Regions from separate parts of the Enterobacter cloacae complex sp. genome, predicted to be linked through region 1. Evidence: predicted binding sites of a transcription regulator. Region 1 holds the regulator's gene; each other region holds the start of a gene.
What was found. Region 1 encodes Fur, which represses iron uptake genes when iron is present. Its sites were predicted from a motif close to ATAATAATGAGAACNACTATCAA; they were not measured.

Region 1 (4,922 bases):
TTGCCATGAAATTGAATACCCGAGCGCAAACTGCACAATCGCCGAACAATAATTCTCCCATCGTACTGGTTCACGGCCTGTTTGGTAGCCTGGATAACCTGGGCGTGCTGGCGCGCGATTTAGTGACCGATCATGAGATCCTTCAGGTTGACATGCGAAATCACGGTCTTTCCGGGCGCTCGGAAACGATGACCTACGCGGCCATGGCGCAGGATCTGCTTGATACACTCGATGCGAATAATATTCAGAAAGCGACGCTCATCGGGCATTCAATGGGCGGTAAAGCGGTGATGGCGCTCACCGCGCTGGCCCCCGAGCGGATTTCCGGGCTGGTGGTCATTGACGTTGCGCCCGTCAATTACGACGTTCGCCGTCACGATGAGATTTTCGCTGCCATCAACGCCGTGACGGCGTCAGGCGTCTCCACACGCCAGCAGGCGGCTGCCGTTATGCGCGAGCATCTCGATGAAGAAGGCGTGGTGCAGTTTCTGCTGAAATCATTTGTCGACGGACAATGGCGCTTTAACGTTCCGGTCCTGTGGGATCAGTATTCGCATATTGTGGGCTGGGAAACCGTCCCCGCCTGGCCGCACCCTACCCTCTTCATTCGTGGCGGCAACTCTCCTTACGTTACTGATGCGTACCGTGACGCGCTGCTGGCGCAATTCCCGCAGGCACGCGCTCACGTCATTGCCGGTGCCGGGCACTGGGTACATGCAGAAAAACCTGACGCCGTCCTGCGCGCCATTCGCCGCTATCTCACTGATACCGCGAATTGATTAAAAAGCCAGCGACCGGAAGACGACGGGCTTCCAGTCGTTGGCGTGTGGATTTGGGTGATGTATGATGGCGCGCTTATCGCCCGGGCATTAGCAGGGCGGCGTGTATCCCCCGAAGTCTCAGAATCATGGCCAAAGAACAAACGGACCGTACGACACTAGATCTGTTCGCGAATGAGCGTCGACCGGGACGACCGAAAACGAATCCGCTTTCGCGCGATGAACAGCTGCGTATCAATAAACGCAACCAGCTTAAACGCGATAAAAATCGTGGGCTTAAGCGTGTCGAACTGAAGCTGAATGCCGATGCCGTCGATGCGCTTAACGCGTTAGCTGACGCGCGCAACATAAGCCGCAGCGAACTGATCGAAGAGATGCTGATCGCCCAGCTTGAGACGTTACGCGGCAAGGCGTGAGTCAGAAAATCCTCAATATTACCTTTTTCATGTAGCACAGAGTGCAGTCCTGCGTGATAGCTGTTTCCGCAGGGTTGTCTGTTCTGCTATTATTGCCCTTATCCGTGGACAATTTGCGCCACCATACCATTAAGTTTCAAGAGGTTATTTTACTCATGGCAATCATCGGCATTTTCTTTGGCAGTGATACCGGCAATACTGAAAATATCGCAAAAAACATTCAAAAACAGCTCGGTAAAGACGTTGCTGATGTGCATGACATCGCCAAGAGCAGCAAAGAAGATCTCGAGGGCTATGACATCCTGCTGCTGGGCATCCCGACCTGGTACTACGGTGAAGCCCAGTGTGACTGGGACGATTTCTTCCCGACGCTGGAAGAAGTTGACTTCAACGGCAAGCTGGTTGCCCTGTTCGGCTGCGGCGATCAGGAAGATTATGCGGAGTATTTCTGTGATGCGCTGGGCACCATTCGCGACATCATTGAGCCACGCGGCGCGGCGATCGTCGGTCACTGGCCAACGGCGGGCTATCACTTCGAGGCTTCTAAAGGTCTGGCAGATGACGAGCACTTCGTTGGCCTGGCCATTGACGAAGACCGCCAGCCAGAGCTGACCGCTGAGCGCGTAGAGAAATGGGTTAAGCAGGTTCGCGAAGAGTTGAACTTGGACGATATCCTTAACGCCTGATATCCCTGCGGCGCAGCTCCGGTTGCGCCCGTTTTCCAGGTAAAACCGATTAAATTAATTGCTACAAACTTTTAACTTTTTCGCTCAGACCTGTACAATATCCCCCTGGTAAAAAGTGGGTGCCATCGAACAAGTTTATTGGTGATACCACGTTTTTATAAGCATACTTTGCTTGAGACTTGCAGTTTTCATTTAGGCATGGCAGTTCTATAATGAGACGCATTATCCCAAGTGCATTTTCTGTCACTTCTTCTTTTGAAGTGAATCGTTTAGCAACAGGACAGATTCCGCATGACTGACAACAATACCGCATTAAAGAAAGCTGGCCTGAAAGTAACGCTTCCTCGGTTAAAAATCCTTGAAGTGCTTCAGGGGCCAGACAATCACCATGTCAGTGCGGAAGACCTTTACAAGCGTCTTATCGATATGGGTGAAGAGATTGGGCTGGCAACCGTCTATCGTGTGCTGAACCAGTTTGACGACGCGGGCATTGTTACTCGTCATAATTTCGAAGGCGGCAAGTCCGTGTTCGAACTGACTCAGCAGCACCACCACGATCACCTGATCTGCCTCGACTGTGGCAAGGTCATTGAATTTAGCGATGATTCCATTGAATCACGCCAGCGTGAAATCGCCGCCCGTCATGGCATCCGCCTGACTAACCACAGCCTGTACCTGTATGGTCACTGCGCTGAAGGGGATTGCCGCGAAAATGAACATGCGCACGACGCAAAATAAGTGAGTGTTCATACTCTGAGCCAGCCGTGAGGTTGGCTTTTTTTTTGCCTGAAAAAAGCCCGGTGACACTGCGCCACCGGGCGTAAAGCAACTTATTTATTGTTATTGCGTATCTCGTTCCAGATCTTATCGCAACGCTTCGCCACTTCCTGATCGTTACCGGTTTTACGCGCCTGAATGCAGGCCTGGTAATCCATCACGCGAACGTTTTCCTGCGTGGCGAATTGCTCATGGGCTTTGTCTTTTTTCAGCACGTTCAGCACGCTTTGACAGGCCTCAATCTTCTCAGGAGAACCCTGTGCGGTATTGATGCACGCGCTGTAGGCCTCTTTCAGACGGGAGTCCTCTTTCGGCGCCTGATCCTGCACGCATGCCACCAGCCCGAAGGCCAGCAACGCAACGATTACCCTTTTATTCATCATGTTCAGTCTCCATAACGGCGGGACACCGCCCGCCGCAGCATTCATCAGAAGATGGTAAATGGCGCAATGACCATGAATTTCACGTCACGTTCATCCTGGAAGATGTTGCCGTAGCCGCCCGCGTAGCTCGGGATATCGGAGTGGTTGTCATACTGGGTGAAGTGCAGTTTGAACATCGTGCCTTTCGCACGGCCCTCCTGAAGGGTGTAAATCGCATCCAGGCTGTATGAAGACTCTTTCAGACGGTAGTTTGGATCGTAGTACGCGTCTGGCGTTGCCATATCCCCGGGCTTCGCATCCCAGGCGTACGCGTAGGATGCTCCCACTGCCCATCCGGGCAGGTTCCAGTTTTTCAGGTCATACATTGCGCCGAAGAAGACCGCCTTTTCGCCGTCGGCGTTAAAGTCAGAGCGGTTATCCCACCAGATATCCAGACGACCGTTAGAGGAGGCGTAGGTAGGCGTCATACGTTGCAGGAAGTAACCCTGCTGCCCTTCGGCCTTAACCCACGTCCCTTCCAGGCGTAAATCAACCTGGCCGACCTTGTAGCCGAAGGTCAGCGCCTGCAACCATGCGGTACCGTCATAGATATCATTTACGCTGCCATCGCTGACCTTATCGCGCGTGCCGTAGAACTGATAGCTGGTACTCAGCGGGCTACCTGCGATATCAAATTTATAGCTGGCCTTAGCAAAGTACTGATCGATATAGCCTTCAGCCTGACCGAACGCCGCTTCCAGCACCAGATCGTTTTTAAAGTCATACTTCGCGCCAAGAGAGTGGAGATACTCGACTTTGGTTTTTTTATCGTTCTGGTAGAACTTGTCCATCTCAATGTGCCACGGCGCTTTGTACTCGTTGGTCCACATATAGGAGAAGCTCAACGCCCCCGCATCGCCGTAGTCAAAATTAGCGCCGGCTTCCGCCCCCTGATAGGTACCTGGCATAAAGCTCCAGTGCGGCGCTAACAGCGTTTGTCCTGTTGGCTGGATATACCCCCCGCGCGCCCAGACCGGACCATATTTGAATTTTGCCGCCGCTTTATAGAGGCTGATACCGCTTTTATCGCCGGACCAGTCTTCGTCGTAGGCTTTATTGCTGGAGGAGAACGCAATTTCGTTCGGGTGGCCGCTGTCGCCATTTTCGGCCATTTCAATTGCGGTGAAAGCAGCAATATCAATCCCGAACATATCGGCGGCATATCCCGACTGGAAATCCAGGTTGGCGTTCCAGGTCGAGTGAGAAAGGTTGGTTTTGTATTTATTTTCAGTGACGTCTTTACGGTCACGCTCACGCTGCCAGTAATAAATACCGCCCGTGAGGGTGGAATCTTCAATGAAGCCTGCTGCTTTTGCCTCTGGCGCAATCACCAGGCCCGACATTGCTGTCACACCGGCGATAGCCAGCGCCAGCGCACTACGTTTGCCACTGAACGTACGCATAGATTATTCCTCTTTGACGAATTAAAACGCCTTAAACGGCGAAAAACAGAAAAGACCAAAAGGTCAGGGGTAGTCAGAAATACCCTCGAATTAACTACCGTCTTTAGGTTATTTTTCGCGGCGCGAATTATCAATGCTTTTAATCAGGCAAAAGTCAGGATTATGACGAAGAGCACATATTTCGTAGTGATTTGTAACAATTAGCAGGAGCCGAGTGCTGGCGGGGAACCGGTGGATTTTCAGTAAGTAACGCCATTAATATTTATCTATTTTTATCCCTTTCCGTTTTTCGTAAATAAACAAACTTTTTTTAGAAAAATAAGTAGCACCTCATTGACCCGTTCTGATGGCTTATAATAATTTCGCCTGCGCTTAACGATATGATCGTTAAATAAAAAAACGCCGCATTACGCGGCGTTTGTTTCTCATTGACCAGAGC
Region 2 (4,922 bases), 1.1 Mb from region 1:
GATGGAATACGCGCCGATCTCTCTGTTGGACATCGCATTCTCCTCTTTGCGGATTTCAGCGTTCTCTCTGGGCTTCTGGCGACCGTACATCGTCCAGCTTACGTTGGCTGAAAGCTTGCTGTTAACCTCCCAGTCCAGCATGGTGTTGACGGTGTATTTGGGGATGATAGACAGCGGGTTGCCGGTGTCTTTACTTTCAGACTGGATCATATACGTCGCATTGGTACGCCAGGTCAGCGTATCGCGAATAACCGGCACGGTGAGGTTGCCTTCCAGCCCTTCAACAACGGCTTTGCCGCCGTTCTCCCATTGCAGGATATTTACGTCGTTGCTTGTCTGCCCCAGCACGTCCGTTCCTGAAACGATCTTGTTTTTGTAATCGTTGCGGAACCAGGTAATTCCAGCCTCGTAGCCTTCCAGGGCAAAGGCCAGGCCGATCTCTTTGTTCACGCTGATTTCCGGATCCAGATCCGGGTTGCCTAACAGGTAGCAGCTTCCCTCGGAAATGTTGTTCGGACAACCGTTCCCGCGGGTGGAAAGCAGATAGCCTTCGCTGGACTGATACAGGTTCGGCGCTTTAAATACCCGAGCGATACCCGCCTTCACCTTGAACATGTCGCCTAAATCCTGTGAAACGTTAAGGCTTGGGCTCCAGTTGCTGCCAAATTTATTGTGATAATCGAAGCGGATCCCCGGGATCAGGTTGGTCCCCTGACGCGCTTCAATATTGTCCTCAAGATAGATCCCGGTGAGATCGGCGCTGTTTTTGCTGTTGCGCTCGGAAGCGGTGCCGGAAACGCCGTTAATCACTTCTCCCGACACGTCCGTCGCCTGCATTGACGCCGGGTCGTTGAGCTCATCGCGGTTCCACTCTGCGCCGATGGTCAGCGTCTGGTCCACCAGCCAGAACAGCGGAATGTTCAGCTCGCCTGTGGAACGGTACGACTCAAGCCGGCTGGTGTCGTACTTGTCGCTGTTGATCATACCCTCAACTCTGCCCGTCGACCCTTCCTGCAAGCGGGTGTTGTTAGTTTTCTCGTAATAGACGCCAAACTTCGACTGGCCCCAGTCCCAGATGCCGTTGTGCGTAATGCCGTATGACTGGCGGTACATACGGTTAGTTTCGTGACCGTACAGGGACGATACCAGGCCACCAGGGCTGACGTTGCCGTTGCTGTACTGCGTATCGCCCGCGTAGATATTGCCCTGGCGGCTGTAGCTGTAGTCGAAGTCGATAATTTGCTGCGGCGTGAGTTTCCAGGAGAGAAGGGCGTTGATGTCTTTGTTTCGTACGCCTTCGCGTCCGGCGGCGTAAGAGCCGTTTTGCGCGGTGTTAATATCCTCGGCGTCCGCGTCGGTTTTGTTGATGTTCCCGTAAAGGCGCATCGTTAACGCATCGCCTGCGAGAGGACCGCTCAGATCGAAGTTAGCGCGTTTTGTCGCTCCCTCTTTATCATTTTCAGGCTGGTTGGTGTAGAGCGAGAGCGAGCCGTGCCAGTCGTTGGTCGGGCGTTTGGTAATGATGTTGACGACGCCACCGGCAGCCCCGGAGCCATAGCGAGCGGCGGCAGGCCCGCGGAGCACTTCAATGCGCTCGACCATTTCTGGCGGAACCCAATTGGTGTCCCCGCGGGTGTCGCGCTCGCCGCGCCAGCTGTAGCGCACCGAGTTACGGGACGTCACCGGCACGCCGTCAATCAGGATCAGGGTATTTTCCGGCCCCATACCGCGAATATCGATCTGGCGGTTGTTGCCGCGGCTGCCCGTCGCGCTGTTACCGGTGAGGTTTACCCCGGGCATTTTACGAATGATTTCAGAAAGATCGTTTACCGGCGGGTCCTTTTCGATGTCCTTCGCCGTAATAACCGAGACGCCAGGCTGCTGCTTCAGCGCCTCTTCAGCCGTCGCCTGAACCACCATGGTTTCACCGTCGTCGAGAGTCTCTTCTGCTGCGTGCGCGCCCTGGCCCAGTGCCGCAAGGATGGCCAACGTAAGTGAAGCGGGGGCAAATCTTATTATGCTTTTCATCAACTCATTTCCATTTGTTAAAATGCGATGACGAATATTAATGATAGTGATTCTCATTACAATGAGAAGGGGGCAATCTCCATAAAATCTTCATGATTCAGTCATTTTTGAAGAAGTGGGGCGGAATGTGAAAGGAAAGTGAAAAAAGGCCAGATCGCATTGCGATCTGGCCCGTAAGGTTACTGCTTATCGTCCTGCGGCATGTGCCGGTAGATGTACACGCCGCTTAGCAGCGTAAACACGAGCGTCAGGGCCGTCAGGCCAAATACCTTGAAGTTGACCCAGATATTCTGCGGCAGCCAGAAAGCGATGTAGATATTGGCAAGACCGCACAGGATAAAGAACAGCGCCCAGGCCAGGTTCAGACGCCCCCAGACTGCCTGAGGCAGCGTCAGCTCTTTGCCCAGCATGCGCTGGATCAGCGGCTTTTTCATCACCCACTGGCTGATGAGCAGCGCGCCCGCAAACAGGCCATAAATCACCGTGACCTTCCATTTAATGAATTCATCATTGTGGAAGAACAGCGTCAGGCCGCCAAACACCGCCACCATCAGGAAGGTGATGAGTGCCATCTTCTCAACCTTGCGGTAGCGAACCCAGCTATAAATCAGCACCACAGCCGTGGCCACAATCAGCGCCAGCGTGCCGGCATAAATGTCGTACAGCTTATAAAAAGCGAAAAATACGATCAGCGGTAAAAAATCAAGAAACTGCTTCATTCTGCGATCCCGGTTACTGACGAATTAACATGTACAGGCGGAACAAATAGACCAGCAGCACGGCTGAAATCAGGTTGCTCAACGTATTGGCGACAACCGCACCGACGTTTGGCGTTAACACCGCAAAATTCGGCGCAAACAGCAGTAGCAGCGTTTTGGCCAGTAACCAGCTGATAACGGCCGGCGCGACCAGTCGCATATTTGCCCACGCGAGCCTGATGCTGCTACGCATGGCGGTGAAAATGCCCATTTTGTCCTGCACCACCATGACTGGCGCGAATGAAAGAACGATAGCCAGCAACACGCCAGGAACGACAACCAGCATTATCCCCATCTGGACCAGCAGTGTGGTCAGGAAGATGAGGATAAACAGCTTTGGCAGCACCGGCGCGCTGGCGCCGATTGCACGTAACGCGCTGACGCGTTGCCCGGCAGACACCAGCTGGATCATCATCAGCACGCCTCCGGCCAGAATGGCATTGCCAATCAGGCCCGAGAAGGTCGATGCCGCAGAGGCGCGCAGCAAGATTTGCTGTTGTTCTGGCGTCATATTCTGCACAAGGTCAAACAACCCCGCGCTGCCTGCAAGATGATCCCCCTGGCTCAGCGTGGCAATCTGTTCATCACTGGGTGAGAACGCATGACCCAGCACCACCGTAATAAAGGCGCACAACAACGCGATCAGTAAAAAGGTAATGAACTGATTGCGGAAAAAATTTCCCGTGTCACGGTAGACAGACTTCGCCGTGATAGACATGCACTCTCCTTGAGTATTGCAGGTGTTAATTAGCCGGCAATTGTACACCGGATATGATGCTGGTGGCAGCATCAAGGCTTGTATGGAAAAGCATATCTTTGTAAAGCTGCAAAAGAAGGACCCACCCAATCAGACTGTGAGAGCGAGAAATTGTCCAACCGCTACTGCAAGCGCAAGTGAGAAAAAGCAGAAATTTTTGTAACCGAGAAATGCCAGAAATTGACGTGGTAACAACTTATTGCTTTATATGGCGTCACCAAAAATTAACCTAGATCAATGAATGTTAACTTACTGGTTTTAATGTGATCTGTGTTAGATCACTTATTACTCTTTTGTGAGTATATTCTCCTCCGCAATTAAAACCACAACGATGGAGCGGATATGAAAAAATTAGCGGTGGCAGCCCTTATCTTAAGCAGTCTCTCTGGCGGCGCGTACGCGCATGAAGCAGGTGAATTCTTTATTCGTGCCGGTTCGGCAACGGTGCGCCCAACGGAAGGCTCAGACAGCGTACTGGGGATGGGCGGTTTCAACGTCAGCAATAATACTCAGCTAGGCTTGACCTTTACCTATATGGCAACGGATAACGTGGGCGTTGAGCTTCTTGCCGCCACGCCGTTTCGTCACCGCGTCGGTTTGGGACCGACCGGAGACATTGCCACGGTGCACCATTTGCCGCCAACGCTGATGGCGCAATGGTACTTTGGGGATTCCAGCAGCAAGGTGCGCCCCTATATTGGCGCGGGCGTTAACTACACCACCTTCTTTGACGAGAAATTTAACGATACCGGGAAAGCAAACGGGCTTTCCGATCTCAGCCTGAAGGACTCCTGGGGCGTGGCGGGGCAGGTGGGGCTGGACTATCTGATCAACCGCGACTGGCTGATCAACGCCTCGGTCTGGTACATGGATATTGATACCGACGTTCGCTTCAAGGCGGGCGGAGAGCAGCAGAGTATCAGTACCCGTCTGGATCCGTGGGTGTTTATGTTCTCTGCGGGTTACCGTTTCTGATTCGGTTAAAACTGGCCGCACAGCGGCCAGTGCCGGGCGTCAAAAGGACGGATAAACGGGGCGTTCGTCCAGCTTCATGCAGTGCCTGAGCGTCGATTCGCCATCATACAGGTAGCTGAACGCATCGCGTGAAATGGAGTGGAACAGAACATCCCCGTTTGCAAAGGGAATAATTTCGGTATCGCCGACACGTTTATGGCCAGCGCCGGTTTCAAAATGCCCGGGCCACTTTTCCTGGGTGTGGTCGTAGACGTGCAGAATAATTTCGACCAGGCCGCGTTCCGGGCAGTTCAGCCGCAAAAACGTCGATGAGAAATTCAAAGACGAAGCGTGAAACGAGATAAAAACAAGCAAAAATCCAAAACATCTAAAAAACATCAACGCGTCAAAACCCTACTCAAACC
Region 3 (4,922 bases), 350 kb from region 1:
ATGCTGAAAGGGCTGAACTTCGTGGCCATCGTCTCCCTGATGGGCTGGGGCCTGGGCTACTTCGGTCAGCCGCACATTCTGGCGCGCTTTATGGCGGCGGATTCTCACCACACCATCGTTCACGCGCGTCGCATCAGCATGACGTGGATGATCCTGTGTCTGGCGGGCGCGTGCGCGGTTGGCTTCTTCGGCATTGCGTACTTTAACAACAACCCGGCGCAGGCGGGCGCGGTGAACCAGAACGCCGAGCGCGTGTTCATCGAGCTGGCGCAGATCCTGTTCAACCCGTGGATTGCCGGTATCCTGCTCTCCGCGATCCTGGCGGCGGTGATGTCTACCCTGAGCTGCCAGCTGCTGGTGTGCTCCAGCGCCATTACGGAAGACCTGTACAAAGCATTCCTGCGTAAGGGCGCGAGCCAGAAAGAGCTGGTGTGGGTAGGGCGCTTTATGGTGCTGCTGGTGGCGCTGATTGCCATTGCGCTGGCGGCCAACCCGGAAAACCGCGTGCTGGGGCTGGTAAGCTACGCCTGGGCGGGCTTTGGCGCCGCGTTTGGTCCGGTGGTGCTGTTCTCCGTGCTGTGGTCACGCATGACCCGCAACGGCGCGCTGGCGGGGATGATCATCGGTGCGGTGACCGTCATCGTCTGGAAACAGTTCGCGTGGCTGGGCCTGTACGAAATCATCCCGGGCTTCATCTTCGGCAGCCTCGGTATCGTGGTGTTCAGCCTGCTGGGTAAAGCGCCGTCTGCCTCTATGCAGAAACGCTTTGCGGAAGCGGATGCGCACTATCACTCTGCACCGCCAACGAAGCTTCAGGCTGAGTAATTTTCCCCTCACCCTGACCCTCTCCCCAAAGGGGAGAGGGGACAGACCGTTCACCCGTTCGAGATGATAAATGATGATTAAAACAGGGTTGATGATGGCAGCATTACTGCTGCTGGCGGGGTGTAACGCTCCCACGCAGCATGCGGCGGTGGAGACCTGCAAAGCGGATAACCAGATGCAGCAGACCACGCTCTATTTTGGCTTGAATCGCCCGGCAGGGGCGCAGATTACCGGCAGCGAGTGGCAGCAGTTTGTTGACCAGGACGTGACGCCGCGTTTTCGCGATGGCTTAACGGTGGTTGATGCCCGCGGGCAGTGGCTGGGGAACGACGGAAAAGTGGCGCGTGAACCCAGCAAAGCGTTAATGCTGATCCACGGTAAAGACGCGCAGAGCGAGAAGAACATCGAAGCGTTGCGCGGGATCTATAAGTCTCGTTTCGCGCAGGAATCGGTGATGCGGGTCGACCAGCCGGTGTGCGTGCAGTTTTAATGAAAACGGCGGGAATTCCCGCCGTTGTTGTTTTGTAGGCCGGGTAAGCGAAGCGCCACCCGGCATTGCATCAGAGCACCAACCCCGCAAAGCTCGCCGACAGCAGGCTCACCAGCGTCGCACCGTATACCAGGCGCAGACCAAACCGCGACACCACGTTACCCTGCTGCTCGTTCAGGCCTTTTATTGCCCCCGCTACAATGCCAATCGAGGCGAAGTTAGCAAAAGACACCAGGAACACGGACAAAATACCCAGACCGCGCGGGGACATTTGATGGGCTATTTTTTGCAGCTCAATCATCGCCACAAATTCATTCGCCACCAGTTTCGTTGCCATAATACTCCCCGCGTTTAAGGCATCGCTCAGCGGAATACCGATAAGCCACGCCAGCGGATAAAATACGTAACCCAGGATCTGCTGGAAGCTCATGCCAAATACGCTGGAGAAAAGGGCATTAACGGCGCTAATAAGAGCGATAAAGCCAATCAGCATCGCCAGAATAATCATCGCCACCTTAAAGCCCGCCAGAATATATTCGCCCAGCATTTCAAAGAAGCTCTGGGATTCATGCAGCTTTTCCAGTTTGATATCGGGTTCGGCTTCCGGGCGGGCCGGGTTAATGACCGAAAGAATAATAAAGGTGCTGAACATGTTCAGGATCAGCGCCGCGACGACAAATTTGGCGTCGAGCATGGTCATGTAGGCGCCAACAATCGACAGCGAAACCGTCGACATCGCCGTTGCGGCCATCGTAAACAGGCGACGCGAGGAGAGATCGCCCAGCACGCCCTTATACGCAATGAAGTTTTCAGACTGACCGAGGATCAGCGAGCTCACCGCGTTGAAGGATTCCAGCTTGCCCATGCCGTTGAGCTTTGAAAGGAGCGTTCCGATAACGCGAATAAAAATCGGCAGAATGCGCCAGTGCTGAAGAATACCAATCAGTGCCGAGATAAAAATAATGGGGCAGAGTACACCCAGGAAAATGAACGCCAGCCCTTTTTCACCCATCCCGCCAAAGACAAAATTCGTCCCTTCGGCAGCGAATTTAAGCAGAGACTCAAAGAAACCTGAGACATATTTAATAATGAACAGGCCGCTTTGCGCATGCAAAAAAAAGAATGCCAGCACGATTTCAATCACGATCAGCTGCAAGACGAAACGAATACGAATTTTTCGGCGGTCGAAACTCACCAGCCAGGCAAGCGCAAGAATAATCACCAGCGCCAGCAGGAAATGAACAATTTTAAACATGGGTTATTTTCAGTTGGTTTTCGAGGCGGACATTTAGCCACAGCCCCGGTTAACCGTAAATGGGCAATTTTTTATACCTTATAAACGTAACGGTTGCTCAGGCAATTATTACTCCGCAATGCGTTTACATCTGGTCATCAAAACTCCACATATTTCGCTTGTTTTTCTTTGTGCCGTAATGATAATCACTATCACTAGAATTTACGTTTCTTTGCATCAGTTGACCGCGATAAACATTTAAGGTGTCGGCATGTTTGTTCCTTTTCTCATTATGTTACGTGAAGGCCTTGAAGCGGCCCTGATCGTGAGCCTTATCGCCAGTTATCTGAAGCGTACCCAGCGCGGTCGCTGGATCGGCGTGATGTGGGTTGGCGTTTTCCTTGCCGCAGCGCTGTGCCTGGGGCTGGGTATTCTTATCAACGAAACCACCGGTGAATTTCCTCAGAAAGAACAAGAGCTTTTTGAAGGCATTGTTGCCGTAATAGCCGTGGTGATCCTCACCTGGATGGTGTTCTGGATGCGCAAAGTCTCCCGTAACGTGAAGGTGCAGCTGGAGCAGGCGGTGGATAACGCCCTACAAAAAGGCAACCACCACGGCTGGGCGCTGATCCTGATGGTCTTTTTCGCCGTGGCGCGTGAGGGTCTGGAGTCCGTTTTCTTCCTGCTCGCGGCGTTTCAGCAGGACGTGGGCATCTGGCCGCCGTTGGGCGCGATGCTCGGGCTGGTCACGGCGGTTGTGCTTGGCTTCCTGCTCTACTGGGGCGGCATTCGGCTTAACCTGGGCGCGTTCTTCAAGTGGACCAGCCTGTTTATTCTGCTGGTGGCCGCGGGCCTGGCGGCAGGGGCGATCCGCGCCTTCCACGAGGCGGGCCTGTGGAATCATTTCCAGGACGTGGCGTTCGATCTCAGTAACGTTCTGTCCACCCATTCGCTGACCGGCACCCTGCTTGAAGGGATCTTCGGCTACCAGGAAACGCCGACCGTCAGCGAAGTGGCAGTGTACTTTATCTATCTGGTTCCGGCGCTGATCCTGTTCGCTATGCCGCCGCGTACCGGCTCGCAGGCGTCGCGCGTTGCGCCGTAAGTGCTGTATTAGTTACAACATACTTTTTAAGGGAAGAGTCATGACCAGTCAGTTCCGTCGTAGTGCGTCAGGCGCAGGCATTGCCGCGCTGTTCGTGTCTGCCTTCGCCGCTCAGGCAGCAGATATCCCGCAGGTAAAAGTCACCGTCAACGATAAACAGTGCGAGCCGATGACCATCACGGTTAACAGCGGTAAAACCCAGTTTATTATTCAGAACCACAGCCAGAAGGCGCTGGAGTGGGAGATCCTGAAAGGCGTGATGGTGGTGGAAGAGCGCGAAAATATCGCGCCGGGCTTCAGCCAGAAGATGACCGCCAATCTACAGCCGGGCGAATATGATATGACCTGCGGCCTGCTGACGAACCCGAAAGGTAAGCTGATCGTCAAAGGCGCAGCGACGGCAGACGCGGCCAAAGGCACGGCGCTGTTAAGCCTTGGCGACGCCATTACCGCCTATAAAGCCTACGTCACTAAAGAGACGGCGGACCTGGTGGCGGGCACCCAAGCCTTTACCGACGCGGTGAAAGCGGGCGATATCGAAAAAGCGAAATCGCTGTATGCACCTACCCGTCAGCACTACGAGCGCATCGAGCCGATTGCCGAGCTGTTCTCCGATCTCGACGGCAGCATTGATGCCCGCGAAGACGACTACGAGCAGAAGGCCGCCGATCCGAAATTCACCGGCTTCCACCGTCTGGAAAAAGCGCTGTTTGGCGATAATTCCACCAAAGGAATGGAGAAATATGCCGCTCAGCTGAACACCGACGTGCTGGAGCTGCAAAAGCGCATCAGCGAGCTGGCCTTCCCGCCGTCGAAAGTGGTGGGCGGCGCGGCGGGCCTGATTGAAGAAGTGGCCGCAAGCAAAATCAGCGGTGAGGAAGATCGCTACAGCCACACCGACCTGTGGGACTTCCAGGCGAACGTTGACGGCGCGCAGAAAATTGTCGATCTGCTGCGGCCTCAGCTGCAAAAAGAGAACGGCGAGCTGCTGGCGAAAGTGGATGCCAACTTCAAAAAGGTCGATACCATCCTGGCGAAGTACCGCACCAAAGACGGGTTCGAAACCTACGACAAGCTGACCGAAGCCGACCGTAACGCGCTGAAAGGCCCGATTACAACGCTGGCGGAAGATCTCTCCCTGCTGCGCGGCGTTCTGGGTCTGGATTAAGCACGATGAACAAGCATGACGAGTACGACGTCGCTGAGCCTTCACGGCGTCGGTTGTTAAAAGGGGTAGGGGCGCTGGGCGGCGCGTTTGCCCTGGCGGG

Region 2: DBR02_RS22220 (TonB-dependent siderophore receptor) is a predicted target of Fur. The motif match lies at 2,069-2,091, and genes of this name have one in related genera.
Region 3: efeU (iron uptake transporter permease EfeU) is a predicted target of Fur. The motif match lies at 2,749-2,771, and genes of this name have one in related genera.

Annotation. Positions count from the first base shown of each region.
Region 1 is NZ_LT991957.1:3,448,428-3,453,349, reverse strand. It holds gene ybfF (esterase) at 6-779, shown strand; gene ybfE (LexA regulated protein) at 908-1,195, shown strand; gene fldA (flavodoxin FldA) at 1,351-1,881, shown strand; gene fur (ferric iron uptake transcriptional regulator) at 2,173-2,619, shown strand; gene chiQ (ChiQ/YbfN family lipoprotein) at 2,712-3,038, opposite strand; gene chiP (chitoporin ChiP) at 3,086-4,483, opposite strand.
Region 2 is NZ_LT991957.1:4,527,138-4,532,059, reverse strand. It holds gene DBR02_RS22220 (TonB-dependent siderophore receptor) at 1-2,028, opposite strand, end outside; gene DBR02_RS22215 (septation protein A) at 2,208-2,747, opposite strand; gene DBR02_RS22210 (YciC family protein) at 2,761-3,504, opposite strand; partial or broken gene DBR02_RS22205 (YkgJ family cysteine cluster protein) at 3,530-3,610, opposite strand; gene ompW (outer membrane protein OmpW) at 3,886-4,518, shown strand; gene DBR02_RS22195 (hypothetical protein) at 4,558-4,839, opposite strand.
Region 3 is NZ_LT991957.1:3,802,865-3,807,786, forward strand. It holds gene putP (sodium/proline symporter PutP) at 1-825, shown strand, start outside; gene DBR02_RS18680 (DUF3574 domain-containing protein) at 896-1,315, shown strand; gene DBR02_RS18685 (NupC/NupG family nucleoside CNT transporter) at 1,386-2,570, opposite strand; gene efeU (iron uptake transporter permease EfeU) at 2,821-3,654, shown strand; gene efeO (iron uptake system protein EfeO) at 3,695-4,822, shown strand; gene efeB (iron uptake transporter deferrochelatase/peroxidase subunit) at 4,828-4,922, shown strand, end outside.